2 regions of the Caldalkalibacillus uzonensis genome follow, and region 2 is predicted to be linked to the other one. Evidence: a T-box and tRNA genes for the amino acid it is inferred to sense, from the RefSeq annotation. Region 2 holds a T-box; the other holds one or more tRNA genes.
The links. A T-box is a leader RNA that pairs with one kind of tRNA and senses whether it is charged. The one in region 2 lies ahead of J2S00_RS11170 (valine--tRNA ligase), so its partner is inferred to be a tRNA-Val.
Positions count from the first base shown of each region.

Region 1: it encodes a tRNA-Val, which carries the amino acid that the T-box ahead of J2S00_RS11170 (valine--tRNA ligase) is inferred to sense. The anticodon was not compared.

Region 1 is NZ_JAUSUQ010000017.1:49,947-56,604, reverse strand. Features, by position in the region: gene J2S00_RS17485 (Rieske (2Fe-2S) protein) at 1-602, opposite strand, end outside; partial or broken gene J2S00_RS17480 (hypothetical protein) at 621-803, shown strand; gene J2S00_RS17475 (glycine/sarcosine/betaine reductase selenoprotein B family protein) at 961-1,416, shown strand; gene J2S00_RS17470 (hypothetical protein) at 1,435-1,683, shown strand; gene J2S00_RS17465 (hypothetical protein) at 1,808-2,377, shown strand; gene J2S00_RS17460 (GntR family transcriptional regulator) at 2,381-2,782, shown strand; gene J2S00_RS17455 (ATP-binding cassette domain-containing protein) at 2,772-3,329, shown strand; gene J2S00_RS17450 (ABC transporter ATP-binding protein) at 3,354-4,271, shown strand; gene J2S00_RS17445 (DUF2705 family protein) at 4,268-5,062, shown strand; tRNA gene J2S00_RS17440 (tRNA-Ser) at 5,246-5,339, shown strand; tRNA gene J2S00_RS17435 (tRNA-Glu) at 5,366-5,442, shown strand; tRNA gene J2S00_RS17430 (tRNA-Val) at 5,447-5,522, shown strand; tRNA gene J2S00_RS17425 (tRNA-Met) at 5,538-5,614, shown strand; tRNA gene J2S00_RS17420 (tRNA-Asp) at 5,713-5,789, shown strand; tRNA gene J2S00_RS17415 (tRNA-Phe) at 5,877-5,952, shown strand; tRNA gene J2S00_RS17410 (tRNA-Thr) at 5,976-6,051, shown strand; tRNA gene J2S00_RS17405 (tRNA-Tyr) at 6,063-6,147, shown strand; tRNA gene J2S00_RS17400 (tRNA-Trp) at 6,154-6,227, shown strand; tRNA gene J2S00_RS17395 (tRNA-His) at 6,242-6,317, shown strand; tRNA gene J2S00_RS17390 (tRNA-Gln) at 6,330-6,404, shown strand; tRNA gene J2S00_RS17385 (tRNA-Gly) at 6,415-6,489, shown strand; tRNA gene J2S00_RS17380 (tRNA-Cys) at 6,522-6,595, shown strand.
Region 2 is NZ_JAUSUQ010000008.1:13,319-37,091, forward strand. Features, by position in the region: gene J2S00_RS11135 (uroporphyrinogen-III synthase) at 1-435, shown strand, start outside; gene hemB (porphobilinogen synthase) at 440-1,417, shown strand; gene hemL (glutamate-1-semialdehyde 2,1-aminomutase) at 1,410-2,708, shown strand; gene J2S00_RS11150 (LysM peptidoglycan-binding domain-containing protein) at 2,902-4,287, shown strand; gene J2S00_RS11155 (hypothetical protein) at 4,349-5,350, shown strand; gene J2S00_RS11160 (YutH/CotS family kinase-like spore coat protein) at 5,340-6,377, shown strand; gene J2S00_RS11165 (YszA family small membrane protein) at 6,346-6,603, opposite strand; T-box leader at 6,821-7,134, shown strand; gene J2S00_RS11170 (valine--tRNA ligase) at 7,256-9,931, shown strand; gene J2S00_RS11175 (bifunctional folylpolyglutamate synthase/dihydrofolate synthase) at 9,945-11,282, shown strand; gene J2S00_RS11180 (sensor domain-containing diguanylate cyclase) at 11,461-13,197, shown strand; gene J2S00_RS11185 (prepilin peptidase) at 13,274-13,996, shown strand; gene J2S00_RS11190 (SPOR domain-containing protein) at 14,084-15,241, shown strand; gene J2S00_RS11195 (Maf family protein) at 15,520-16,128, shown strand; gene radC (RadC family protein) at 16,145-16,837, shown strand; gene J2S00_RS11205 (rod shape-determining protein) at 16,882-17,886, shown strand; gene mreC (rod shape-determining protein MreC) at 17,901-18,785, shown strand; gene mreD (rod shape-determining protein MreD) at 18,785-19,303, shown strand; gene minC (septum site-determining protein MinC) at 19,366-20,064, shown strand; gene minD (septum site-determining protein MinD) at 20,102-20,899, shown strand; gene J2S00_RS11230 (hypothetical protein) at 21,001-21,288, shown strand; gene J2S00_RS11235 (peptidoglycan DD-metalloendopeptidase family protein) at 21,445-22,203, shown strand; gene J2S00_RS11240 (M50 family metallopeptidase) at 22,205-23,050, shown strand; gene J2S00_RS11245 (ISLre2 family transposase) at 23,209-23,773, shown strand, end outside.

The DNA of each region.
Region 1 (6,658 bases), on a different contig from region 2:
CGTTCAGCGGCGGCTAAAGTGACGATTTGGGCCAGACGAACGGGTGTCATCCCTTCTTTTAACACTTGGAGGAGCAGGTTGTCTGTTTCTAGAGGGTTGTCGCTGAGCAGCTGCTGAACAATGGTTTCATTACCGACCGAGAGCTGTGCCGGAGAGGGCTGACGGTGCAAGAGATCAGGCAGCTTTTCAAAGACCTCGTGAAGCGGTTGTACCAGGTCGACCGGTGCTTGCCAACTGTGCAACTCTTCACTTCGGGGGGCATTGGCCAATTCGGGCAACAATGAAGTTAACACATATGGCCGGTGTTCATCGCCAATATGCTCCAGGATTTCGAAAGCCTTATTATGGAAATCGAGCGTGTGGCCTGTATTCATATAGAAATGATCGGTGATGGCCGTCATCATCATCTCATTTAACGCTTCGGTTGTTGCACCGCTCTCAATGGCTGTCAGCAACACTCGTTCTGCCCCACGGACATCCCGCACTTCAACATTGTGCCGGTACCACTGGACCAACTGTTCAAAACGGGGATGTTCATTCCCTGTTTTAGAAAGGGGCCCCAATAAAAAACGAGTGCCCATTCCGGCACTTTCACGGGCCACATGTATCAGTCCGTGGAACCTCATGCAGGGTTTACCACTGGCACGCCATGGGTTGCCGTCAACCCGAATTACACGTCCATTAATGTCGAAGCAGCCTTAAAGGATCTATTAATCAGCAATTATCCCGTTCAAGACCAAGAAGAGATCACACAGATTGAACTTCGGCCGTATGAAGCAAGAGTGTATTTATTAAAGGCTTAGCCTTCACAATTGGATGGTAAATTTTTCAAAGCTTTTTAACTGCGAAACAAAGCAAGTTTAATAATAAAGACTAAAAGGGAAGATGATATTGTATAATGAGGGTACAACCCCTGGATACATAATGGCCGTTCAATCAATTAGATTGATGAGAAGGGGTATGCCAAAAATTGATGGAGGTGTTGCACTGATGGATATGTCCCGCAAGGCGATTCCTTACACGCCCAATGAAAAAGAACTGAGTGAGATGACCATTGCTATTGTTTCCACAGCGGGTGCTCATTTGAAAGACCAAGAGCCGTTTAACACAGACGGTGACCACACCTATCGTTTAATTTCCGGTGATGCCGATACGTCCCAATTTACAGTTACCCATGGGGCGCCGAAAGAGCATTACAACACCGATGAACCGAAGAAGGATATTAATGTCATCTTTCCTTTGGACCGCTTGCGTGAACTAAAAGAAGAAGGTTTTATCGGTGATGTGAACAACAAGCATATTTCCATGATGGGCTATGCCATGCGCTTAAAGCAAATTTTGGATGAAACCGTGCCGCAAGTGGCTAAGGAAATTACCCGCTCCAAAGCGGATGCCGTTTTGCTAACCGCTGGATGACCGCTTTGCCATCGTACCGTGGTTGCGGTACAACGTGCGATTGAAATGTCAGGCATTCCAACGGTTCTGGTCACCTTAGATAAGGAACAATCCGGATTAATGCGTCCGCCCCGGGCGATTCATCCGGTCGGCTTTAAATTTGGCCACTCTTTGGGTAAACCGGATGATGCCGAAACGCAAAAAGCTGTGATCAAAGCAGCGTTGGAACAACTGACGCTGAAACAGGAGCCCGGCCATATCCATGATAAGGAGTTTCCCACTTACTAAGCCGACTGAATAGGCCCAAACAACCCAACCTATGAGGTTCACCCTCCTCTCATCACGAGAGGGGGGTTTTCGTTTGCCACCTTGATCATCCTGCATATCTTGTGCTGTGTTTTTATTTTTTAGCTTGAGAGCCGAGGGCAAACAGCTTCATCTCTGGCTGCATACCCCACAACCGGCTTGGAAGTTACTCACATCCAAGCTTACAACAGGGATGGTGGCCTTGATCTTTTCCGTTTCACTCAGCGCGGGCTATGGTTGGCTTTATTTTTTAACATACAATCTCCATCATATATGGCCGGCGGAGGAACAAACCCTGATGGCCGTTATGGCCCTGGGAATGTTGTACGTGTTATTGTCAGCACTGTATTTGGGGGTGTGGGTTATTTTTTTATGGGTGGTGTACCACGTTTTAAAAACCAGGTTGGGACAATGGAGCGGTTTAATCACCGTTCTTATCGTTTTGGGGCTGACCTGGTTGTTATCTAAAATCCAAGACTCCGCTGTGTTTGCAGCTACTTTTGGCCGGCTGGTCATTGAAACTGGTTTAACCATCCCTCTTCCCGTCGGTGCAGATCAATGGTACGTTGAATCATTGCCTCCTTTGGCTTTGGGCCAGTATCTCTTCCATGCCCTGCTTGCCCTGTGTATCTTCATCGGAGTCTGCTGGCTGTTAGATCAGCAAACAGAGGTGTAAGCCATGGGCTATGAATTTGATAAAACGAAGCCAATCTATTTACAACTCGTTGAGCGGATTTGCTGGAGAATTGTGCGTCAGGAGTTAGCAGCAGGAGAAAAACTGCCCTCTGTGCGGGAGATGGCGGTGCAATCTGGGGTTAATCCCAATACGGTCCAACGCACCTATGCCGAATTGGAGCGCATGGGGGTCACTGAAACCAGACGTGGCCAGGGCACTTTTGTGACAACAGATACTGAACACTTAGCAAACCTTCGGGAGACGCTGAAAACCAGCCATATGATGCAGTTTGTAAAAAAAATGAGAGCCATGGGTTTTACCAACAGCGAAATCTTGAGCGGGGTGCAAACCGCCTTGGACTCCGTAGTTGAAGAGGACGGGAAGGAGGAGCGTTATGATGTTTGAATGTCAGCAGGTGACCAAACGCTATTTGGGTCAGACGGCGTTGAACAAGGTGACGCTGCAACTTCCGCAAGGGAAAATGATCGGTGTGATTGGCCCAAACGGCAGCGGTAAAACAACGTTATTGAAACTATTGGCCGGACTATGCCAGCCTAGTGAAGGGAAAGTGCTGGTTGGCGGACGGGTGCTGAAGCGCCGGGATGCGGCCAAGATTGCCTATTTGTCTGAACTGGATGCTTTCTACTCCTTCTTTACCGTTGAAGAAACGCTGCATTTTTTTGCTTCACAATTCGGCGATTTAAACGTAGCCAAGGCGGAGCAGATGCTGCAATTTTTGAATCTGGATGCTCAGGTCAAAGTCAGCCATCTGTCCAAAGGTCACCGCGGCCGCTTGAAATTGGTGCTCGCCTTAGCCAGGGATGTGCCCTTAAAAGAGGGAAAAGTCCTTGGTTGTTATGATGCTGATGAGATTCGCAGCCACTATGGGCAAAGCTTGACGGAGTGGATGAAGAGAGTTTATGAAGGGCGACAGGATGTGCTTACTGATTAAAATGGGGAATGGAGGATATATATGATGGAACCTGTCTGCCGTTTAGACCATGTGAGTAAAATAATCGGTTCCAAAACGATCATCGAAGATATTTCATTGGATATTTATCCGGGAGAAGTGTTTGGTTTGCTGGGGCCCAATGGGGCCGGTAAAACGACGACCATGCGCATGATGGTAGGCCTTATGTCCATGAGCAAAGGAAATATTTTAATCCAGGGGCATAGTATCCGGGATCATTTTGAACAAGCCATCGCCCATGTGGGAGCGATTATTGAACAGCCGCAACTGTACAACTATCTAACCGGCTATGAAAACCTGATTCATTTTGCCCGCATGGCAGAGCATGTCACCGACGACCGCATTGAGGAGATTGTGGAACTGGTGGGCTTGGCAGACCGCATTGATGATAAGGTAAAAACCTATTCATTGGGGATGCGTCAACGGTTAGGTTTGGCCCAAGCGTTGCTTCACTCTCCTTCTTTACTGATTTTGGATGAACCGACCAACGGCTTAGATCCTGCCGGAATCAGAGAGATCAGAAACTATCTGCGCCGTTTGGCCCAGGAAGAAGGGGTCTCAGTGGTGGTTTCCAGCCATTTGTTAGCCGAAATGCAGTTGATGTGTGACCGCATCGCCATTATCGACAAGGGAAAATTGTTGGATGTGCAATCGGTTGAGACCTTTTTAAACTCAGCACATCAACACATGATCACCTTCACCGTCGATCCGCTTCACCAAGCGGTGCAGGTCATGGAGGATCATGCTGTTCCTGTCCGACATGTCACTGATCATGAATTCAAAGTCATGCTGGAAAAGGAACAAATTCCGGACGTGGTCCAACACCTTGTGCAGGCCAAGGTAAAGATATACGGTATTCGACCTGCAGGAGAGAAAACCTTGGAGGAACGGTTCTTGGAAATGACAGGAGGCAAAGCGCAATGAACATCTGGTTAGGCTTACTGCAAAATGAACAGTTAAAATTATACCGCAGGATGGGGACATGGGTGATGTTTATATTGCTGCTCATGGCCATTGTGGGTATCGCCTTTATCACAAAATATGTTCTTCCTATCGCGGCAAGTGAAGGGGCATCCCCATTGTTGTATTTTATGAATGTAACGGTTCCCCTGTTTGGACTGATCACCTTGTTTGCGATCATTGTTGCTGCCACATCGGTAGCCAATGAATTTTCACAGGGGACCATCAAGCTATTGCTCATCCGTCCCATCCATCGTGCCAAAATTTTGTTGGCCAAATATATCGCTGTACTGCTGTTTAGTATGTATATGATTGTGGTGCTGTTTCTCGGTTCGCTGGTGCTGGGGGGCGTGTTGTTCGGCTTTGAAGGATTATGGACCAATCCGGGTGGGGATTTCCTAGAGGACCAAGGATTAAGCGGTCTTTTGCAGCAATATGCGTTTGAGAGCATTCCGCTCGTAATGATGGTCACCTTTGCTTTTATGGTGGCTGCCGTTTTCACCAACAGTGCTTTGGCTATCGGCTTATCCATGTTTCTGATGTTTACTGGCGGACAGTTGGCTGTTTTATTAAGCCAGTATCCGTGGGTCAAATGGATCTTGTTTGCCCACTTTGATCTCAGGCAATATGTGGATGGGCTTCCCCTCGTTGAGGGCATGACCCTCTCATTTTCCTTACTGGTCTTATCTATGTATTACATCCTGTTTATCTTGGTGACTTGGTTAACCTTCATAAAACGGGACATCACCGCTTAGTCCTGCTGACGGTCTATGTTTTACCAGTCAAATGCCAATGACTGAGACGATTGATGGCGGAGGAAATATGGAAAAATTTATTGCCATTTGGCGGTTGACTTCACACTGAAGACATGTTATATTATTGTCTGTCGCCGCTGGTGAGACAAGAAAAAACGCAAGTTTTAAGCGGCGTTAAGACATGGAGAGGTGTCCGAGCTGGCCGAAGGAGCACGATTGGAAATCGTGTAGGCGGGGATAACCCGTCTCGAGGGTTCGAATCCCTCCCTCTCCGCCATATTAAATCAAAGATACATTTTACGTGGCCCGTTGGTGAAGTGGCTTAACACACCGGCCTTTCACGCCGGCATTCAGGGGTTCGAATCCCCTACGGGTCACCATTATGGAGGGTTAGCTCAGCTGGGAGAGCACTTGCCTTACAAGCAAGGGGTCGGCGGTTCGAACCCGTCACCCTCCACCACTTTCATAAGAATGACGCGGGGTGGAGCAGTCTGGTAGCTCGTCGGGCTCATAACCCGAAGGTCGCAGGTTCAAATCCTGCCCCCGCAACCAAAATATGAGCGCTACTACGTCGAATTTTCATCGATGGAAGCGAAAATCGTGGTACCCGCAGGGTGCAACCAATATATTTGCGCAACATGATACATTGTGGAGCTGTGGTGTAGAGGCCTAACATGCCTGCCTGTCACGCAGGAGATCGCGGGTTCGAATCCCGTCAGCTCCGCCATTTTATGTCTATTTAACTAACAGGGACTGCTAGTCACAAAGCAATTGACAGCATCTCAAAACGTGTGTTATATTAACAATTGTCTCTGGCTCGGTAGCTCAGTCGGTAGAGCAGAGGACTGAAAATCCTCGTGTCGGCGGTTCGATTCCGTCCCGAGCCACCACTTAAAATATGGATTAATAGCGTGCCGGTGTAGCTCAATTGGCAGAGCAACTGACTTGTAATCAGTGGGTTGGGGGTTCGATTCCTCTCGCCGGCACCATACGAAAATGTGGAGGGGTAGCGAAGTGGCTAAACGCGGCAGACTGTAAATCTGCTCCCTCTGGGTTCGGCGGTTCGAATCCGTCCCCCTCCACCATATTGCAGGGGCATAGTTCAATGGTAGAACGGCGGTCTCCAAAACCGCAAGTGTGGGTTCGATTCCTACTGCCCCTGCCACTCTATATAACATGGCGGCTGTGGCGAAGTGGTTAACGCACCGGATTGTGGCTCCGGCATTCGTGGGTTCGAATCCCATCAGTCGCCCCATAGTTTTACTGTTGGGCTGTAGCCAAGCGGTAAGGCAACGGGTTTTGGCCCCGTGATGCGCTGGTTCGAATCCAGCCAGCCCAGCCATTCTATGCGAGCGGAAATAGCTCAGGGGTAGAGCACCACCTTGCCAAGGTGGGGGTCGCGGGTTCGAATCCCGTTTTCCGCTCCATTTTTATACACACTTTTATATGTGATTTAAGTGGCGGCATAGCCAAGTGGTAAGGCAGAGGTCTGCAAAACCTTTATCCCCGGTTCGAATCCGGGTGCCGCCTCCATTTTAACTTTAAGTATGCTTCTTTCCTGTGAAAGAAGTTTTTTATTTTATGATTCCCAAAAAT
Region 2 (23,773 bases):
TATAAACAGGAAGAACTCGTTCAATTGCTGCAAAACAGATTGCAACCGGGAAGCCGGCTGCTATACCCCCGGGCAAAGGTGGTCCGCCCCCACTTGCTTGAGCAGTTGGTCCAGTCCGGGTTTGACGTTGATGATGTGGTGGTTTACCAAACAGAATATAGACTTGAGGGCAAGGAAAAATTTGTACGTGATTTGGCGCAAGGCAAAGTAGATGTTGTCACCTTTACCAGTGCTTCCACCGTTAAAGCATTTGACCAACTATTAAGTTCTCACAAGATGCCCAAGACAGACTTACCGGTTACGATCGCTTGTATTGGGCCTATAACAGCCAAAGAGGCTGAAAAACGGGGTATTCCAGTCCATGTGGTGGCTCGTGAGCATACCGTAAATGGCTTAATCCGGGCATTAGAAGATTATTATACATATAAGGGGTGATACCATGTTTGAGCGTTTGCGTCGTTTGCGTTCATCAGCTGCGATGAGACGCATGGTCCGCGAAACAGACTTAACTGTCAATGATCTGATTTATCCCTTATTTGTGGTCGAAGGGGAGAACAAAAAAGAGGAAGTTACCTCTATGCCGGGTGTGTATCATTATTCCCTTGACCGATTGGAAGAGGAAATTGAATCAGTTCGCTCCCTCAACATTCCTGCTGTGATCTTATTTGGTGTTCCCAACCATAAGGATGAACAGGGCAGTGAGGCCTATGCTGAGGAGGGCATTGTCCAGCGGGCGGTTCGGCTGATTAAGGAGCAAGCCCCTGACTTGGTGGTGATGGCCGACACTTGTTTGTGCCAATACACCGATCATGGTCACTGCGGCGTTGTGGAAGATGGAGAAGTAAAAAATGATCCTTCCCTTGAGTTACTGGTCAAAACAGCCGTTTCCCAGGCCCGTGCCGGGGCTGATGTGATTGCTCCCTCCAACATGATGGATGGTTTTGTCTATGCGATTAGGCAAGGCTTGGATGAAGCTGGTTATGAGCATCTCCCCATTATGTCTTACGCGGTTAAATATGCTTCTGCTTTTTACGGTCCTTTTCGTGATGCCGCCCATTCGGCGCCCCAGTTTGGCGACCGTAAAACTTATCAGATGGATCCGGCCAACCGCTTGGAAGCATTGCGTGAAGCACAAGCTGACATTGAGCAGGGAGCAGATATGCTGATGGTGAAACCAGCCATGGCCTATATGGACGTGATCCGGGAACTGAAGGACCGCTTCCCCTATCCGCTGGCTGCCTACAATGTGAGTGGTGAATATGCAATGATTAAAGCAGCAGCCCAAAATGGCTGGATCAATGAGCGGGATGTGGTGCTGGAGTTATTAACCGGTTTGAAACGGGCCGGTGCTGACTTGATTTTGACCTATTTCGCCAAAGATGTGGCCAAATGGTTAGGAGGGAAAAGCGATGCCTAATTACGAACGTTCCATTGCTGCTTTTAAGGAGGCACAAAAATACATCCCCGGTGGCGTGAACAGTCCGGTGAGGGCTTTTAAATCGGTGGGGATGAACCCCATCTATTTTGAACGGGGGCAAGGATCCAAAGTTTATGATATTGACGGAAACGAATACATTGACTATGTGGCCTCCTGGGGACCGCTCATTGCCGGCCATGCCCATCCTCAAGTGGTGGAAGCGCTGAAAAAAGTGATGGAAAAAGGAACCAGCTTCGGTGCGCCAACTGAAATTGAAACAGCGCTGGCCAAGCTGGTGGTGGAACGGGTACCTGGTGTGGAGATTGTGCGTATGGTCAACTCCGGAACAGAGGCGACGATGAGTGCCTTGCGTCTGGCCCGGGGGTATACTAAGCGCAACAAGATCATCAAATTTATCGGCAGCTATCACGGTCATGCCGACTTTCTGCTGATTAAAGCCGGTTCAGGCGTGGCCACACTGGGCTTGCCTGACTCTCCCGGCGTTCCCGAGGCTACGGCTCAGCAGACGATTACAGTGCCGTACAATGAACTGGACAGTGTCCAACTGGCCTTTGAACGCTACGGAGATGATATTGCTGCCGTCATTTTGGAACCGGTGGCCGGCAACATGGGTGTAGTGCCGCCTGTGGCCGGATTTTTAGAAGGGTTACGGGAGATCACCAAAAAATATGGTGCGCTGTTAATTTTTGATGAAGTGATGACCGGCTTCCGCGTGGATTATGCGTGCGCCCAAGGTAAGTATGGAGTAATCCCTGATTTAACCTGCTTTGGCAAGGTGATCGGTGGCGGATTGCCTGTCGGGGCTTACGGCGGCAGAAAAGAGATCATGGATCAGGTGGCACCGGTGGGCCCCATTTACCAGGCGGGAACATTATCGGGCAACCCGCTGGCCATGACAGCTGGTTATGAAACACTGTCCTTGATGACCCGGGAGCGATATGAAGAACTGGAGGAGAAAGGGGCCTACTTGGCAGAGGGGCTGCGCAGAAATGCAGAGAAACATGGCATCCCTTGCACCATTAACCGTGCGGGTTCCATGGTCGGGTTCTTCTTTACAGAGGGGCCGGTGACCAACTTTGAACAGGCTGCCCGCTCCGACCTGAATCGGTTTGCCCGTTACTTCCAGCTGATGGTGGAACAGGGCGTCTATATCCCGCCATCCCAATTTGAAGGGATGTTTATCTCCATCGTACACACCAAAGAGGATCTTGATCGGACCATTGCTGCGTGCGACAAAGCCCTGGCTACTTTGGTTAAAGAAGGCCTGTAAAAAGGTTTTTTAACTGACAGCACTATATCGCTTTTATTTGCCACACTCTTCTCTTTAATGAGGCTCGTGACAGTCTCTGCAGGATGAAGGGAGTGGCTCTTTTTTTACGCTAATCAAGAGTTATAAATGGGGGGACATTCCCATATATATAAGCATAAAGCCCTTATTGTGGGATTGGAAGGAGGATGGCCTTATGTCGTTGGAGCACGGTTCTCCGGTTCGGTTTCATTTGGAGGAGACGGTTTGGCTGGATGACCGGGCCGATGTCACTGAGATTATCAGCTTGGATCTGGAACCTGATGTTGAAGTGTCAGAAGAAGATCAACTTGTCAACATTAAAGGTTATCTTGTCTTAACTGGGCGTTTTCAAACACTGAATGATGAGCTGGATCTTGATAAAGGCTCGCTGAAAGAGCAGTTACAGTTTCAGTCCTTGCAAGTTGAACAGAAAGAAATTGATTACCCTCAGTTTGGAAAAATTGAAAAACGGTTTCCCCTTGATGTCACCGTCCCCTCAACCAAAGTAGACAAACTGGAGGATGTGTATGTCAGCGTTGATCAGTTTGATTATTCGGTGGAGCATGGTCATTGTTTAGTGATTGAAGCAGATATTTCATTGCTCGGGGTGAAAAACGGGCTAAAAGTGGATAACACATCCCGTAAAAAAAGCCCGCGCATTGATCAAGGGACAGCTGTTAGTCAATCTGACGGAAGGGAGTTGGAAAGCACGGTGAGTGCAGAGGACAGCCGGAAAGGAGAAGAGGAAAAAGAGCATCTAGAGCATCTTGATGCTGTCAGGGCAGAAGGAACAAGTCAAGAGGATGACTCAGACCAAGTACAAGTACAGGAAGGCAATCAAGTACAGGAAGGTAATCGAGTACAGGAAGAGGTTCAAGCACAGGAAGCAGAATCAGGAGCGGAATTAAAAGAAAGAAAGGAGCTTGCTGCACAGAGCCAATTTAGTTTTGAAGTGAGCGCGTCAAACACAGAAGCGGCACGTTCTGCCCACGACCTGCCAAATGGAGAGGAGCACATTGCTGGACAAGAAACAGATGCGACGGAACCGCAGTCCAGGACAGAGGAAGAAGAGCAGGAGCCGCAGGCAGAAAAAGAGCAGGAGCTGCAGGAAACTGAAGAGGTGTCTGCCAGTCAAGGTGAAGAGTCCAGGGACCAGATTAACGACAGAGACCAGATTGACGAGTCCGAAGAGAGCACTCCCCGTGTAGAGACAACCATTCGTCCCAAAGACGAGGGAGATCAAGAAGAAGTGCAAGCGGCAAGTTACGGGAACCCAGCTGATAGTAGTGATCAAGCCACAGAAACGGCGGAAGAAGAGCCACGTCCGGCTAAAGTGACTAGTTTTCTTAGCAAGCTGATGTCAACGAAGGAAGAGGAAGCACCCAAACGGGCCAAGCTGAAAATGTGTATTGTGCAGCGCCACGAAACTTTGGATCAGATCGCTGAGCGTTATGAGGTAACGGTGGAAGAGATTATCCGCTTTAACCGTTTGGAGACCGGGCAAGTGGCTGCCGGGGACGTGGTGTATATCCCCATTCGCCACCAGCAACAAAGCAATTGACGGTCTCTTCCTTCCAGGAGCTTGGCATCTGACTTTCCCATGAACCAAAGGGGGTGAGAGCTTGACTCGCCTTCTGTTTACCTCTCCTGAAGTGGAAGCAGTCAGTCAAGCATACCATTTTCATGTCTATCAGGCCCAGCGGACCGCAGATGGTTATGATCTGGAAACGGACTGCGGGTCTAAATCGGTCACTGAAATTAAGGATCCCGATGCTTTGAAATGGTCCTATCACTGGCGGGAAGCAGTGGTAAAAAGAGGCTTCCGCCAAGTGGACCGTTTCATTTTGACCAGGGACAAAACAGCTTACCTTTCAACTCAATCGTCCTATTTGGTCGTGCGGGACCGCCTGGCAGGAGAGCCGGTCGATTTTTCCCGCTCTGAAGCGTGGCAAGCCCTGGGGACAAGTACCGCTTTAATCCATTGCGCCTTAGAAGATACTGCCAAACTAAAGCTGGGTTTGGGAGCCGTGGATACACCGTCTGCCTTTATGTCTCCCGGGGAACTGGCCCGCTTAAAACACAAATTAAAAAAGAAGAGGAGCGCGGTTGCTTCTCTCCTTGTGAAACAATGGCCCCTGCTTTATAAACGCTATCTTGTCGCAAGGAAACTTTACCGCAAAAGTCAGCCTGTTTTGTCCCAGATGCTGTCACTGCCTGTGCTTGATTACTCCTTTTGGAAGATGGTGGGCGGGGGTTGTCTGGCCTTTGAAGGGCCCCTAGATAAACCTGTGCTGGGCTTTCAAGCCTTAAGTAAATTGATCCAAGAGCTGTGGCTTCGCTTTGGTATAGATGAGGAGCAATTGGTCCTTTTTTTCACAGCCTTTGAACACGATTACCAGCCGTCTGTCTATGTGTTTTATCACATGCTTGCTCATCTTGTCTATCCGGAGCAGCTGTTAACATTTATCCAAGGGTATGTTGAACAACAAGAAGAGGGGACAGCCGCCCAAGACGAATGGGAGCAGATGGTCACACAGCAAGAAAAACTGGACCGGCTGCATATCTGGCTGGCGGAGCGCATTGATCAAATGCGGGAGGATTTAGGAGGACATGTTGCTGATTGACCGTGAGCAAGCCGATTCCATTGTCAAGGACTTGGTGTTGAGTGAATACGACTTGCACCCCCAAACAACAGCAGCGTACGGCTGCGTGACCAAACTGGTCTGCCCACAGGGAGCATATGCCTTGAAAGAGACCAAAGTCACAGCCAAACAGCTGCAGCTTCTTGCCGGGTGGTTCGACAAACTAGCCCAGGAAGAGTCAGCACCTGTGGTCCCGTTTTATCCCAATAAATTTGGTGATCCCTTTGTTGATTATCTGAACAGATTATACTATGTGACCCCCTGGCTTGATGATGATATTGAAGCAAAGTACCGGCTAGATTGGGAGCCAAGCGTGCTTACGGCACTGGGACGGCTTCACCGCTTCACCTTAACCGTCACTCCTGCGGTCCAGAAACACCTGGAAGCATTGACACGGGTGAAGATACGCTGGCTGAAACAGCTCAGGCGCATGGAATACTACCAAAGACGAGCCGAGGCAAAGCCGTTGTTTTCTCCTTTCGAGGGTAGCTTTCTTCATGCCTTCGACTATTTATATCAGTGTGCCGTCCGGTCCATCCGCTATTTAGAAGCTTGGATTAAACGGGGGGCGGGGCTGAAGCACTGGCCCCTCGTGCTTTGTCATGGACGTCCGGCCCGTTCCCATGTGGTGTTTAGAAAAGGGAAGTGTTATATCATCAATTTTGATCGAAGTAAAATGGCCCATCCCGTCATGGATCTGGCTCTGTTTTTCAGACGGCATCTCGTACCCTCCCTGCATGTGAGGGCGGGGTACGGAATGAACTGGATGGCTGCTTATGAAAATCAGTTTCCATTGGGCCGCTTCGACAAAGGATTGCTGGCTATTTTGCTACTCTTCCCCGAACGCCTCTTTACAGAGGTTGAAGCCTATTATCAGGGGAAAAAGGACCTCTCCCCACTGAAGCGTCTCCATCGTTTTAGAAAGGAATTAGACCGTTTTAATACGCTGCGGACGTTTGCCAGAGCGTTGCTGGCGACTACAGCCAGTCAATCAGCAGGAAGAGAATAATCGCAAAGATAACCAAGAGCAGAAAGACATCAAACGGCGTGGGGAAAAAGATGGTGCGGACCAATTGGAAGATGGCCAGCGGAATAAAAATCTGTGCTGCAATCTCTTTCGACTGGTAACCCCAATACTTGCAACGCTGCTTGAACTGCAAATAATAGTGTTTAATTTTATATTTGTTCCATTTTAAGTTCATAATAATCACCTTTTTTAGGCCTAAGAATGACATGTGGTGTCTATGACAGCATATGCAAGGGATAGATGAACTGATACAAAGTGTCGTTCCCTTTCGGAGAGAGTCCGAGAGAGGTTGGAGCAGTTCTTCCTAGAACTCCCGCCTTTAGGCATGGGAGGCTCAGAGACTGGGCTTGACGAAGGCAGGTATAGACAGTAAAATAATGGTCAAACATAGATGTAGCGTAACGATTAACATCATCTCATACAGATTGATGACAATGAGAGGGAAGAGTAAATAGCGGCGTCATTGCAGAGAGGAAAATGCGTGGCTGAAACATTTTCCATGACAAGGCTATTGAAGGTCGCCCTCGAGTCATTTTCCTGAACCTTGGCCCTAGAGGGGCAAGCAGTAAGGAAAATCGGTTGATCCGTTATCTCTTTGAGCGTACTTGTTCCTGACGGCTTATGGCAAGCGCCGGCCTCTTATGTGAAATCTGCACTGTTAATCCCTGACTTAGTGGCTGTTGGCCGTCGCAAGAGCAAGTAAAAAAAGGTGGTACCGCGGAGTCTCTTCGTCCTTTTGGGTGAGAGGCTTTTTTTAATTATACAGGTGTTTCTGCTGTTTAACTTGTTCACAAGCAAGTGATATCAAACAAATGTGCCAAAGTGAGACAAAAAGAAGTATGCCTGAAGGAGTGAACCTGATGAATAACGACACACAATTATCTATGCCCACCAAATATGAGCCTCGTCAAACTGAGGGGAAATGGTATCAATACTGGCTGGATCATCAGTTTTTTAAGCCCAGCGAAGATCCGCAGAAAGAGCCATTTACCATTGTTATCCCGCCGCCTAATGTGACTGGTCGTCTGCACTTGGGACATGCCTGGGATGGCACCCTGCAAGATATCATTATCCGCATCAAACGGATGCAAGGCTACGATGCCTTGTGGCTGCCGGGAATGGACCATGCTGGCATTGCCACGCAGGCCAGGGTAGAGGCCAAACTGAAAGAAGAGGGCAAAACCCGCTATGATTTGGGGCGGGAAGCTTTCGTCAAGCAGGTTTGGGAATGGAAAGAAGAGTACGCTTCCGTGATCCGTGAACAATGGGCCAAGCTGGGCTTGTCCCTGGACTATTCCCGGGAGCGTTTCACTCTGGATGAAGGGCTGTCCAAGGCAGTCCGGGAAGTGTTTGTCCGCCTCTATGAGAAAGGGTTAATCTACCGGGGCAAATATATCATTAACTGGGATCCTGAAACCCGCACCGCATTATCAGATATTGAGGTCGAGTACAAAGAAATAAACGGTCATCTGTATCATTTGCGCTATCCACTCGTTGAAGGCAGCGGTTCTATTGAAGTGGCGACTACGCGACCTGAAACAATGCTGGGAGATACGGCTGTGGCGGTACATCCTGAGGATGAGCGTTACAAGCATCTGATCGGCAAAACGGTGAAGCTGCCCATTGTTGGCCGAGAAATCCCCATTATTGCTGATGAGTATGTCGATATGGCCTTTGGCAGTGGGGCGGTGAAAATAACCCCTGCCCATGACCCCAATGACTTTGAGATTGGACAGCGGCACAACCTGGAGCAAATTCTGGTGATGGACGAAAGCGGCCGCATGAATGAGAACGCCGGTCCATATCAGGGCTTGGACCGTTTTGAATGCCGGAAATTAATTGTGAAGGATCTGCAAGATCAGGGGGTGCTGTTCAAAATTGAAGATCACGTGCATAGTGTGGGGCACAGCCAACGGAGCGGGGCTGTGGTGGAGCCGTATCTCTCCACCCAGTGGTTTGTCAAAATGAAGCCGCTGGCTGAACAGGCCATCCGCCTGCAGCACGAAGCTGATACCAAGGTTAATTTCGTGCCGGAGCGCTTTGAAAAAATCTATCTGCATTGGATCGAAAATGTGCGCGACTGGTGTATTTCGCGCCAGTTATGGTGGGGACACCGCATCCCAGCCTGGTATACACCGAACGGGGATGTAATTGTAGCTCGCACAGAGGAAGAGGCCACACACATCGCCCAGGAAAAATACGGCACAACAGACATTACCCAGGATGAGGATGTGCTGGACACCTGGTTCAGCTCCGGCTTGTGGCCTTTTTCCACCATGGGCTGGCCCGATGAGACAGCGGATATGAAGCGCTACTATCCCACGGATTGTCTGGTGACAGGCTACGACATTATCTACTTCTGGGTGGCCCGCATGATCTTTACAGCTCTGGAGTTCACCCACAGCCGCCCCTTTAAAGATGTGCTGATTCATGGCCTGATTCGCGACGCTGAAGGGCGCAAGATGTCCAAATCGCTGGGCAACGGAGTGGACCCCATGGATGTGATCGAGAAACACGGGGCAGATGCCTTGCGCTTCATGTTGGCCACGGGAAGTTCCCCGGGACATGACCTGCGCTTCCATTGGGAAAAGGTAGAAGCGGCCCGCAACTTTGCCAATAAAATTTGGAACGCTTCCCGCTTTGCCCTGATGAACCTGCAGGACTTTGACGGGGAAAAGACTGACATCAGCGGGGAACTGTCCACGCCAAACCGCTGGATTTTACACCGTCTCAACCATACCGTACGTGAGGTCACCAAACTGGCTGATCAATATGAGTTTGGTGAAGTGGGACGGCTCCTCTATCACTTTATTTGGGATGAGTTTTGTGACTGGTATATTGAAATGGCCAAGATTCCGCTGTACGGTGACGATGCCGGGGCCAAGCGGGAAACACAGGCTGTCCTTGCTTACACATTGGATCGGACACTGCGTTTGTTGCATCCGTTTATGCCCTTTATAACCGAGGAAATTTGGCAGCACCTGCCAGGCAGTGGAGCAAGCATCACAGTAGCCAGCTGGCCGGAAGCCAGAGCAGAGTTTGACCAGCCTGATGCAGAAAAAGAGATGGCTTTGATCATGGATGTGATCCGGGCGGTGCGCAATATCCGCGCCGAAGTAAACGTGCCCCTGGGCAAAGCAGTAGATATCATGATTAAACCTTCCACTGTACACCATGAGCAATATTTACGGGGAAATGAAGATATTATTGCCCGCTTAACCAATCCGCACAAACTGGAGATCAGCACGAATTTAGAGGTGCCGGAACAAGCCATGTCCTCTGTCGTCAGCGGGGCTGAAATTTATCTGCCTCTGGCTGGCTTAATCGATGTGGAGCAAGAACTGGCCCGACTGGATAAGGAAAAACAAAAACTTGAAGCAGAGGTGGCGCGGGCTGAGCAGAAACTTGCCAACAAAGGCTTTACCGCAAAAGCCCCGCAACATATTGTGGAGGCAGAGCGGGAGAAACTGAAGGATTATCAGGAACAATTGCAGCAAGTACAAGAGCGGATCAATGAGTTGAAAAAAATGAGCTAACGAGGGATGCATCATGAGTTTTCAAACAGCACAGGAAGCGATTGAGTGGATGCACAGCTTGGAACATTTGGGCATTAAACCCGGATTGAAGCGGATGGAATGGCTGATGGAACGCCTGGGCCATCCTGAGCGGCTGCTTAAGTTTGTCCATATCGGGGGAACCAATGGTAAAGGGTCCACTTTGGCCTTTCTGAGTCATGTGTTACAAGAAGCAGGGTATCAGGTGGCTGCGTTTACCTCACCTTACCTGATCCGCTTTCAAAACCGCATTCAGAATAATGGAGAGGACATCGCCGATGAGCATCTGGTACAGGTGGCGAACAAAATCAAGCCGCTGGTGGAGGAGTTGGCCCGGACTGAGCTGGGCTCTCCAACCGAATTTGAAGTGGTGACCACCTTGGCCATCGAATATTTTGCCCGTATTGCCTATCCTGATGTGGTTCTGTGGGAGGTGGGTCTGGGCGGCCGTCTGGACTCCACCAACATTGTCACTCCAATTGCTTCTGTGATTACCAATGTGGGTTACGACCACATGCACATTTTGGGTGATACCTTGAAGGAGATTGCCGCAGAAAAAGCAGGTATTATTAAGCCCGGGGTTCCACTGATCACAGGTGTTCAAGACGAGGGTCCTTTGCAGGTGATCGAGGGTATAGCCAAGGAGAAAAAAGCTTCAGTCTACCGTTTAGGACAAGCCTTTTTTATTGAGGATGAAAGCTGTGATGAACATGGACAATCGTTCTCGTACCGTTCCATGTTTACCCGTTTGCAGGATGTACGTATTGGTTTAAAAGGTTCTCATCAGCTTCAAAACGCTGCCGTGGCCATGATGACGCTGGAAGTGCTCAAGCAATTTTATGCCCTGATTTGGGAAGAGGAAGAACTGCGCCGGGGCCTGGAGCAGACCAGTTGGCCCGGCCGCTTGGAAGTGATACAAAGAGAGCCCCTGGTGCTGATTGATGGAGCCCATAACCCCCAAGGAATGGAAGCTTTGGCTCAGTCGCTGGTGCGTCACTATCCCCATCACCACTGGACGGTCATCTTTTCGGCCATGCAGGACAAGCCGGTGGCAGAGATGATCAAGCCTCTGACTGGTGTAGCCAAGCGTGTGGTGCTGACTCAGTTTGAGGGGGGACCGCGAACAGCATCAGCACGGGATTTGTATCAAGCGGTTCAGCAGGAGGGGATCTCTTCCGAGCTGGAAATGAGTGTGGAACCGGATTGGGAGAAAGCGTTTCGCGAGGCCTTAGCCTCGTCAGGGAAACAGCAGGCGATTTGCTTTGCGGGCTCACTGTATTTTATTGCTCACATTCGACAAACTATAAGTCAAAACGACCAGCGTTATCACTGATAGACAATTTATGACATAAAACAGGGAAATAAGTCCTGTTTTTAGAGGACAATTGGCATAGTTAATTTTTACTAAATTCATTGTCAAGCCCCGTAAAAAGGTGTAAGATTAATCTGCATTATGGACCTGGATGAGTAACTATGGTGGGTTGTTAAGTTTGATAAGGAGCGTAGAGTAGATGGGGCGTTGGAAAAAAATCTTGATATTGAGCTGTGCCATTGTCCTCTATTCTGTCTTTTTCTTGTTCATGTGGCAAAGTTTCGATTGGCACCGGCTTCAAGCTCAGGACATGATCGGCATCTTCTGTTTTTTGGGTTTAATGGTGCTCATTAATGCCTTCCCAATTGAGATTAAGGGAACCAATATCGTCTTGACCAATGCCGTGTCAATGGCTGCGTTTTTACAATTTGGACTGTGGGTAGAGGCCATATTAACCCAATTGTCCATTTTGGTCACGTTGGTCAGGATTAGAGCCACAACGTGGGAACGGTATATGGGTAATTTAATGATGTTTTTGACTACGTCAGTCTGTTCGGCGGCTATCTTTTACGCTCTAGGAGGGGTGACCGGTCCATTCACTCCCGATACTTTTCCTGCTTTAATCGTGCCGATCATCGGTTATATCTGTACTTCCGTTGTGATCAATCATATTTTGCTTAATCTGTTAAAATGGTTGTTTTACCATCAAAAGCCTGAATTTTTCGGGAAGTCACTGTGGTGGGAAGTGATTCCCCTCGGTATGATGACACCTACTGGCATCCTCATCTATATGCTGTATGCTCAGGTTGGTCCCTGGGTTTTTCTCTATGTTGTTCTTCCTGTTGTTTCATTTACTGTGATTTTCAGTTTGTTTGTCCGACTTAATACCATTAATCATAAATTGCGTACACTTCATAATTTAGGTAACCAGATGACGGCCAATCTCCATTTTGAAGATGTGATCGACCGTTTGGTGCAGGCGGTTTCCAAGTTGGTGCCCTATCAGTATTGCTATTTGTTTCGTGTGGATCGAGGGCGAGGAACATTAAAGCCGGTCCGTTTGCTTGGCAAAGGGATTCCGCCGGATGAATATGTGAGCTTTATGGGCATAGAAGTGCAGATTGGCGAAGGTCTGAGTGGTCAGGTGGCCAGCCAGGGAGAAACAAAGGTGATCGGCAGTGAAAGAGAAGATCTCCATTTTAAGCACGAGCCTGATTTTTTGCACGATCAGCAGTCTATCCTGGCCGTGCCTCTAAAATATGATCAAAAAGTATACGGTGTGTTAACAGTTAGCGACAACAAACCGAATCGGTATAGTAAAGAGGATGTGACACTTTTAGAAATTTTGGCTAGCCAGGCGGCTATCGCTTTTAAAAACGCCTATGATTACCAGCGGACCAAACGGCAAAGCGAGCGGGACGAGTTGACAGGTCTATATAATTACCGTTACTTTACACGGTATTTGTCCAAACAGCTAGAGCAAGCTGATCAAAATCGCCCGCTCGCGCTTATTTTGTTAGATATCGACCACTTTAAACAGGTGAATGACCAATATGGTCATTTAGCGGGGAATGAGATTCTGAAGCGGATTGCTGCTATCATACAGGAAGTTGTTAATGGAAAAGGGATTGTCGCCCGTTACGGAGGAGAAGAGTTTACTATTTTGCTGATTAACGTGACTGAGCAAGAAGCGTATGAGTGGGCGGAGCGGTTGCGGGCGAAGGTAGAGCAAACGAGGATTGAGGTGGTCCCCTGTTTAAATGATGAGAAACCAGCGGGCCCTGTTCTGCTCAATGTGACGGTTAGCATAGGCCTGGCCCTCTACCCCCATCATGCTGATGACGCGGCTAGTCTGTTGCGCTATGCCGACCGGGCCATGTATATGGGGGCCAAGCAAAAGGGACGCAACAAAGTGGCGGTTTATCAAGAGGGTTAGCTTGCTTTTAATATGAAAAGATTACGTTTTAACTTGTGAGGGATACCCTTTGTTTGTCATAGATAGTTTGATCTTCGTGACAGCCCTGTTTTTGGGCAGTTTTTATAATGTACTGGCCATTCGCCTATTGAAGAAGCAGTCTTTCGTTTATCCACCTTCCCATTGTCCCCAATGTCAACATCGGTTAGCTCCTTGGGACCTTGTACCGCTTCTCAGTTACCTTGTTTTAAGAGGAAAATGCCGCTATTGTCAGTCACCCATTTCTCCCCTGTATCCTGCAGGAGAGCTGCTCACCGGCCTCAGTTTGTATCTGGCCTACCGTCACTTAGGCTTACAGCTCGAACTGCTGCCGGCTGTGATTTTGATTTCGGTTCTTGTCTTGGCCGTGCTGACTGACCTGAGGAAAAAGCTGATTTTAGATGTAATTACCCTGCCGGCACTTGTGCTCCTGCTTGTATTGCGCCTTGTGATCGGAGAGTATTCTTTTTGGTTTTACCTGGCGGGAGGTCTCACCGGTTTTGGTCTATTGCTCTTAATTAGCATAGTGAGCCGGGGAGGGATGGGGGGAGGAGATATTAAACTGTACGCCTTGATCGGTGTGGTGCTTGGTCCTTCGCTGACGCTGCTCAGCCTGGTCTTAGCTTCTTTTATGGGAGCGTTGGTTGGCGGCGTGATGATCTTGCTAGGGCGTTGGCAGCGTAAAGAAACTATCCCGTTTGCTCCCTTCATTTTTGTGGGGACTTTTGTGGCCTACTTCTACGGAGAGACGGTGTGGGTGTGGTATCTTCAACTTTGGTAGGGGATGATGGTCTGTTGCAGTTCTAATTCGGCACGTTCCTCATAGACTAGTGATAAAAGCACTAGATTGATAGAGGAGCGAGAGGCCATGACGAGAAAAAACAAGCTCACCTTCCTGTTTCCCCCCGATAAGGACGGCGATCATCCTGATATCCAGTGGGAAACCTATTACACTGGCAGGACAAGCAACATGCACAACGACAACAAGAAAGACGCCAGGGCCTATGCAGGGCCTGTCCGGCGCCCATCCTGGTCCAGAGAGATAAAAAATGAAGATGCGCCCTTTCTTGTTGACTTGCCTGAAAACAAAGAAACGACACGCCGTCCCAGTTTACCTCCCAGCCGCTACGAACGGCGCAGTAAAATAAAAAAGAACAAGGAGCGGAGCAGAACAGTCCTGTCCCTGCCCCAACTGAAAGTGGGCTCCAAGCTGGCCTTGATTGCAGCGTCAGCGGTGGCCCTGGGGGTGATGATGGGCATGATGGTATTTTCTTTTTTTGCCGTGGAGGGCACAGATGGGGCTCAAATCGGCAGTTCTCAAGCGCCTGCTGCCGTGTCCCAAAGTGGGGCAGAAAATGGAGTACTGGTCATGCCGGCGGGTTATGTGCAGGATGGCCGCTTGTATTTGCCTTCACGCACCTATTATGTTGTTCAGGCTGGCGCTTTTTCTGAGCAGCAAGCAGCACAAAAAGTGAAGGAACAGGTTCAAAACCAGGGACTGGCCGGACTAGTTCCCCCGGGTGAAGCCCCGTTTCGTTTATATATGGGTCTCGGCTTAGCCAGAGATGATGCAGAGCGGCTGGGGGCCTATCTAGAGGAGCAGGGCATTGAGGTTTATATCCACGTCCATGAAACGAGGGAAGTCCAGGCGGATATCGGTAACCTGGAAGAGTCATTTGCCCCGCTTCCTGCATACCTGGCCAGGGGAGAACAGCTGCTTGGGGAGCTGACCCGCACCACAGCTGCCCTTTTGGAGCAAAGTGATGCTGAATTAACGGAAGAAAAATGGCAGGCCTTGCAAGAGCAACATCGCTTGTTTTTGAATGAGGGACGGGAGCTGTTGAGCGGTCTGAGCGGTGAAACAGCCCAAGCCGGGGAACAGTTAATGCGAACGTTGTCAGCGGCAGTGACAGCTTTGGAGGCTTACCGCAAGCAGTCTCATTCCAGTTACTTATGGCAGGCGCAGCAAGCCGGTTTAAACTACCTGACCTATTATGAGCAACTGGTCAACCAATTTGATTCCTAAACCCGTTGAGGTGTTCAACATGCATGTCGATGCTGAATGGACAGGGAAATGTATATATTTGGATGTCAAAATATCTCTTTCGTTCCCGTCAAAAAAACCTCACTTTTGACGAACTACGTCTTGAGTGGGGTTTTTTGGTTCACTTTTTTTGCTACACTTTTTCATCTATTACTGTTAAAATATAATCGTGCTTGTATGAGCAGAAGCAAGAAGCCAACACTAAACATGACCGCTTTTAATCCGCTCAACCTGAAGAAACAAACAGAGGAGATCAGGGCATGACAGTCAAGACTATCCCCCCCATTATTCTTGCTTCATCATCGCCCCGACGAAAAGAGCTGCTAAATAGTCTGGGCCTCGCTTATCATATACATCCCAGTCAGGCGGAAGAGACGTTTGATCCCCGGAATTCGCCTGAGATGGTGGTTCAAAAGCTGGCTCACCAAAAGGCGTCTGATGTGGCCCGCCACTATGAACAGGGACTGGTGATTGGGGCTGATACCATCGTCGTGTTAAACGGTGAGGTGTTGGGCAAACCTAAGGATGAATCTGAGGCGTTTCAAATGCTGTCCCGCCTGCAGGGAGAGACGCATACCGTCTATTCAGGCCTTGCTGTCATCGATGCAGACAGCGGCAAAGAGTGTGTTGGCTGCCAGGGGACAAAAGTACTGATGCGGCCTATGGGTGCTGATGAGATTAAGGCCTACATTGCCACCGGTGAGCCCATGGACAAAGCCGGCAGTTATGCCATCCAAGGACTTGGGGCTACTTTGGTGGATAAAATCGAAGGAGACTACTTTACAGTGGTAGGGATGCCGGTTGCCTTATTGGCCCGCTTCCTGCACCAATTTGGCATCAATGTGTTAACAGTGGCTCGTCAATCTTGATTAATGGAGGGTGGCTATGGCAACGGACAATTCTCCTTTGATGGTCCGTGACTACCCGCAAGAAGAACGACCACGAGAACGGATGATCAAAGAAGGTGCTGAGGCACTGACGAATCAGGAGCTGTTGGCGATCTTACTGCGCACTGGAACGCACCGGGAATCTGTGTTTCACCTGGCTTCCCGTATTTTAAAAGAAATTGGTTCGCTCAAGCGCCTGCACGATGTCAGTGTTGAGGAATTGATGCAGATTAAAGGTGTGGGACAAGCCAAGGCGGTACAGATTAAAGCGGGTGTGGAACTGGGAAGACGTGTGGCCCAAAAGCAGAAGGCCCCTTCTGCCATTCGTTCCCCCGAAGATGCGGCCGCCTACTTAATGGAGCGTTTAAGCCTGGAGATGCAGGAGATTTTTTATTGTTTGTATTTAAACACCAAGAATCAGGTGGTTTTTGAAAAAGCTGTTTTTATGGGAAGTTTGAATGCTTCCATTGTCCATCCCCGTGAGGTTTATAAAGAGGCGTTAAAGTGGAGTGCGGCCTCTATTATAGTGGCTCACAACCATCCCAGCGGGGACCCTGCCCCCAGCCGTGAAGATATTGAAGTAACCAAACGTTTGCAACAGGCAGGGGAGATTTTGGGCATAGAGTGTCTGGATCATCTGATCATTGGTGATGGTCGCTATACGAGCCTGAAAGAAAAAGGTTACATATAAGCACAACACGATTTTGAGGGTTGCATGAAGGGAGAATACAAACCATGTTTGGTGGATTTACAAGGGATATGGGCATCGATTTGGGAACGGCCAATACATTGGTCTACGTCAAAGGCAAAGGTGTGATTGTGCGGGAACCATCCGTGGTGGCGATTCGCACCGATACCGGGACGATTGAAGCAGTCGGCAATGAAGCAAAAAACATGATCGGCCGTACCCCTGGCCACATTGTGGCTGTGCGCCCCATGAAAGACGGGGTGATTGCCGATTTTGAAACAACTGCCACCATGATGAAGCATTTCATTTCTCAAGCGCAGAAGACAAAACCGTGGTTGTCCCGTCGGCCTAATGTGGTCGTCTGTGTACCTTCCGGGATTACTGCTGTGGAAAAAAGAGCAGTCGAAGACGCCACCAAGCAGGCCGGAGCCAAAGAAGTGTTTACCATTGAAGAACCGTTTGCCGCGGCCATTGGTGCCGATTTGCCAGTATGGGAGCCGACGGGCAGCATGATTGTAGATATTGGCGGCGGCACAACTGAGGTAGCCATTATTTCTTTGGGCGGCATAGTGACCAGCCGTTCCATCCGGGTGGCTGGTGATGAAATGGATGACGCCATCATTCAATATGTGAAACGTAAATATAACTTAATGATTGGTGAACGTACGGCAGAACAACTGAAAATTGAGATTGGTACGGCAGACAGCGGTGATGAGTCGGAAGAAATGGAGATCCGCGGCCGGGACCTGGTCACGGGATTGCCTAAAACGATTACCATCACCTCCAAAGAGATTGCCGAAGCATTGCAAGATACGGTACAATCGATCATTGAAGCAGTTAAAATCACGCTGGAAAAAGCGCCACCCGAATTGGCTGCTGATGTCATGGACCGGGGGATTGTCATCACGGGGGGCGGTGCGTTACTCCGCAACCTGGACCATGTCTTAAGTGAAGAGACCGGCATCCCTGTCATTGTGGCGGAAAACGCCCTGGACAGCGTAGCCATCGGCACTGGCCGCTATTTGGAATACAAGTTCAGTTCTAGAAAATAAGTAGGTGTATAACCTTGCCATCCTTTTTTTCCAATCGACGATTAATTGTGCTTTTGGTCAGCACCATTGTGATGGTGATGGTGGTTGGTGTCACCTTGAAAGAACGCCCCCAGCCAACGTGGGGGGAACAATTTATTCGTGATACCTTTGGTTTTTTCCAATCCCTTGCTTATAAGCCCGCTCGTCAGGTAGCGGGTTTCTTTGAGACTATCAATGAGTGGCGTACCCTTTATTCTGAAAATCAGCGCTTAAAGGCCAATTTGCAAGAGAATGCGAAATTGATGGCCAGAATACGGGAATTGGAACTGGAGAATGAGAGTTTAAAAGAGATGCTGGAAGTAGAGTCCAATTTGAGTGAGTATACGTTGCAAGCGGCGGAAGTGATCAGCCGCTCACCTGACCGCTGGTATCAGCAAGTGACCATCAACAGGGGAGCCAAGCATGGTGTAGAAGCGAATATGGCGGTGATTACCACAGAAGGACTAATTGGCCGGGTTAAAAGTGTCTCTCAATTTACTTCTCAGGTGGAATTGTTAAGTGATGTCAACCGCACCATCCATATTTCAGCGATTGTCCAGGGACAGGAGCATATATTTGGCGTAATTGAAGGCTATGATCTGGAACGAGGCGCCCTTCTGTTTCAAAAAGTCCCCAAAGACACTCCTTTGGAAGAAGGACAGACAGTGATCACGTCCGGGATGGGCGGCATTATTCCCCGGGGCTTGTACATTGGTAAAATTATTGAGGTTGTGCCTGATCAGTATGATTTGACCCAATCTGCACTGGTAGAACCAGCTGCCAATTTATATCATCTGGATTATGTCTTCGTGGTGGAACGATCCTCTCTCCCTCCTGTAGACATTCCCGTATCTGCTGAAGATAAGGAGGGAACGGAGTGATGACCCGTTTTCTCTTTATCTTAACCATTTTTACCTTGCTTATCTTTGAAGGTACGGTAGTCCAAGTGTTTACGGCAGGATGGTGGGACCTGCATTTAACCATGGTCCCTCGTTTTGTTGTGGTCATGCTGATTTTTGCAGCATTGTTTTTGGGACGGGTTCAGGGACTGTTTATGGGGCTCATCTTTGGTCTGTTTTACGATATCATTTACGGCAGTGTGGTGGGCATTTACGCCTTTACCATGGCCATTATTGGTTATTTTACAGGCCTTGTCTTCCGCATTTTTCAGCAAAATATTTTTTTGATTTGGTTAACGGTTTTGCTGGCTTTAGTTGCCTTCGAATTTATGGTGTACGGTTTAATGACTCTGGTTAATGTGACAGCGCTGGATCTGCACATCTTCTTTTTTGACAAATTGCTCCCCACCCTGGTGCTCAATATGATTTTTGCCTTATTGGTTTCCTACCCTGCCCGTAACATTCTCATTCAAATGAGGGACGAAGAACAACAAATTTAAAGGGACTTAGCAGGAATTTGAAGACGCGGTGTTGAATAGTTCTTGCATGGGGTGATCTGTGCATGTACACCACAAAATCAAATGTTACCATCAAAGGGACCAAAGATGGCCTTGTTTTTTACCTTGATGATACATGTGCCTACGAGGAACTGCTGGCGGAACTGGAAGATAAGTTGCAGGATCATCCTCAGTTTTTAAATGGCCCCTTGATTCACGTGACGATTCAATTGGGATACCGTTATTTAACGGATACACAACGTCGTGAGCTGCGGGACTTAATTCGCACCCAGGGCAACCTGGTTGTGGACAAGATAGAGAGTCTGGTGGTACTCAGAGAGGAAGCAGAGCAAGCGCGGGCTGAAGCCGGCATCCAGGTCATTTACAAAACGGTTCGTTCCGGGCAAGTGATTGAATCACCGGGCAATATACTGGTCTTAGGTGATGTCAATCCTGGCGGCCAAGTGGTAGCCGGCGGGCATATTTTTGTTTTAGGTGCCTTGCGGGGTATGGCTCACGCCGGTGTGAACGGGAACAGAGAAGCGATCATTGCGGCCTCTGTGTTGAGTCCTACCCAGCTGCGCATCGCTGCAGTGGTCAGCCGCCCGCCTGATGAGGTGGAAATATATGAACGGGAATTTGCGCATATTGCCGGGGATCAAATTGTCATTGACAAACTGCAACACCTGTTACGTATCCGCCCACAATTAAAGGCGTTGTGTGCATCGATGGCCAACTTGTCATCTAAACAGCGACAAGGCTGAACATGTTAACAGGCAGGGTGAAAGAGGAGGGTCCAACGTGGGAGAAGCAATTGTCATTACTTCGGGAAAAGGCGGAGTTGGTAAAACAACGACATCGGCTAACATCGGCACGGCTCTGGCTTTACAGGGCAAAAAGGTATGTCTGGTGGATACGGATATTGGTTTGCGTAATTTGGATGTGGTGATGGGCCTTGAAAACCGCATCATCTATGATTTGGTTGATGTGGCCGAAGGAAATTGCCGCTTAAAACAAGCTTTAATCAAAGATAAGCGCTTTGACGAGCTGTACTTGCTGCCAGCTGCCCAGACCAAGGATAAAGATGCAGTAGCTCCGGAGCAGATCAGCGGCATCATTGCTGAATTAAAGCAAGATCATGACTATGTGATCATCGATTGTCCAGCCGGGATTGAACAAGGGTTTAAAAACGCGGTGGCCGGGGCAGACAGGGCGATTGTGGTGACCACGCCAGAAGTATCTGCTGTTCGTGACGCTGACCGCATCATCGGCCTGTTGGAGTCGTTCAAAATTCAAAATCCCCGTCTGATTGTCAATCGCATCCGCCCCCAGATGATGAAAAGAGGAGAAATGCTGGATGTGGATGAAATCGTCAATATTCTGGGCATTGATTTGCTGGGCATTGTGCCCGATGACGAGCAAGTGATCAAATCTTCCAATCTGGGCGAACCTACGGTCATCAATCCCAACACCAAGGCTGCCATAGCTTACCGCAATATTGCCCGCCGTATTTTAGGCGACAGTGTGCCGTTAATGAAACTGGACGAAGATAAGGGTGTGCTGTCCAAAGTAAAACGGCTGTTGGGCATCAGATCTTAAGCATCAGACTGACCCATCGTTTGATCATGCTATGCATAAGGCTCCTTGCTGTAACACATGCTAATTGCAAACAGCATGTATAAAGCAAAGGAGCTTTTTCTATGCCCAAAAAAAGGCGAGACACCTTGGAAAAAAGCGGGGAACATAACCCGTTTACCCCGTTGTCAACCGAATATCACAACCTCCACTCCCGGACACTGGAGGAATTTCCTGAAGGGCCTTATGGCTCCCCTCTCCAGGGCCTCTTGGGTAAACAATCCGGCTGGGATACCGGAGAAGAAGTCAATCCCATCTTCTCTTATGAAAATGAGCAGTTGCATGAAGCGGCCACCCGCCCCTATCCCCAAGCGGATCCCCTGCGCAAAAATCCGGAAGGCCATCCGGAATAGGAAACTGTCTTTTAAGAAGAAGAGAGCATAATGCAGAGAGCATGATGCTCTCTTTTTTCGTAAGAGGCATATCCCAAGTAGACAAGTCATATAAGTTAGTAACGATGGCCAAACAGACAAGACTGGGTGAGCGACTTGTAAGGGAGTGATCAAGCTGTGAGTGTCAAACATTACAGAAAAGGAGTGAAAAAGCGCCGTGAAGAACGGTTACGGCTGTTAAAAGCCAAACAGCGCCGCTCTAACCCCATTTCTTTCCGGGAAGGGGGGAACGTACCGTCTCAACCCTCCTTCCCACGTTCCCGGACAGGAGGACGTGCGTCTTCTACACTGATGTTTAAAATGATTTGCGCCATGCTCCTGTTTACCACTGTGCTAATGGTGATGAACACAGATCACCCTCAGCTTAGAGAGGCCAAAACGTTCATCAGGGATGTGATGACGCTCGATTTTAATGTCGAAGGAGTGATGGCCCTGTATGAGCAAAAGGTTGGCAGCCAACTTGGTTTTCTGCCCCAATTCATAGCCAAAGATGACAACTCCCATCCCCACAGCTCAGATTATGTGCTTCCCGTATCAGGGGCTCGAATTGTTTCCGGTTTTAACCAGGATCAACAAGGCATTGTGCTGGAGACGGGAACAACTTTGCCTGTGGAAGTGATTAAAGAAGGGTGGGTCACCTATGTGGGTGAGAAGGACGGGCTGGGCCAGGTGGTGATTATTGACCATGGCCAAGGAGAGGAATCGTGGTATGGCCAGTTGCAGGAAATTAAAGTCCAACTGTACGATTGGGTTAAGCAGGGAGAGGTGATTGGAACCACCAGTGTACAGGAGGGAAGCCAAGAGGGTGTGCTGTATTTTGCCTTGCGTAGAGACGCTGTATTTATAGACCCCTTGGACGTGATTCCATTTGAGTAAAGTGGCTATTCACCCCTTATTTTACATTATATTTTTATTTGCTGTACTGCATGGATTTATCTATGAACTGCTGCTCTTGTTCATCATTGTCATTATTCATGAACTGGGACATGTTTGCACGGCCCTTAGTTTGGGGTGGCGGGTGAAAAAGGTGGAGCTCTTGCCTTTTGGCGGTGTTGCTGAAGTGGAAGAACACGGAAATAAAGCCCCCCGCGAAGAGGGCTGGGTGATTATTGCTGGTCCTCTGATGAATGTGATCATGGTTGCGGTGGCTTTGTTCTGTTTACAGTGGGGATGGTGGAGCCCATCCTTCAGTTATCAGTTCATCGAATATAACCTGATTATTTTAATCTTTAATCTGTTGCCCATTTGGCCGCTGGATGGGGGAAAGCTGTTGCAGCTGGGACTCTCTCTGTATGTGCCGTATAAAAAAGCGATTCAACACTCTCTGCTGGTGAGTGGAGGGTGTTTTGTTTTCTATGTTCTGGTTGTTCTTATCTTTTTTCCTTCTTATTTTTCGTTATGGGTGATGGCCGTATTTCTGTTTATTTCCCAATGGATGGAATGGAAGCAGGTCCCCTATCAATTTATGCGTTTTTTATTGGAAAGACAAAAGCAGCACCACAACAGGGAAGTCTTCAAAGATCGGGATATATTAAGTGTCACCTTGTTTCCCCAGCATAGCATTAAAGAGGCACTGGAGCAGATGTTCCGTCACAAACACCACTATTTTTGTGTCATCACCCCTGCCGGGAAAGTGGACCAGGTCATCACTGAACAGGAGTTGTTGCACTGTTTTTTTAACGGCTGCGGGGGGAATCGGACAGTGGGGGAGATTTTCCGTTAACGTTCTTTGCCACTCTTGTGTAAGAGTAAAATGTTTGTGGGCAGAGGGAAGAATGAGTAAATGAATTAAAATGATGATCGTTGGATATAGAAAAAGGGCCCTTCTCCTTGGTAGAGTGTTAAATGGGAAAAACCAACACCAAGAAAGGAGAAGGCCCTATGCAAAAGCTTACCACGAAAATCCCCACAATAAAAGATCTCGAAGGCTTATTGTTTCGGAAATTGCAGGAGCAGTTTTCAGAGGGGATGCGCCGGATTTTGGAGGCGCTGGACGATTGGATCATGGAACAACGGGATACCGCTCGCTTTCGCCTCAAAGACCAACGAGAGATCAGTATCGATACATTGTTTGGCACGGTTCGGTTCAAACGGCGGTTGTACCTGGACCGGAAGACAGGGAAGCATGTCTTTTTGCTGGATCGGATGATGCAATATGAGGGTCGGGACAAACTCAGTCCGAACCTGGAGGAGTTGGCGATCCAGTTTGCCAGCCAGGGGCCATCGTATCGGGATAGCGCCCAGCGTCTGGAAGCCTTGTTGGGATATCGGGTACTGAGTCATGAAGCCATCCGGGACAAACTCATCGTGCAGGCTGAACGTACAGAACCTTCGGAAGGGGAACGGCGTCCCGTCCGGGTATTGTTCGTGGAAGTGGACGGACTGTATACCAAACTGCAACGAGAGCGACGCCGCGGGATGGAAAATCGTATAGCAGTGGTGCATG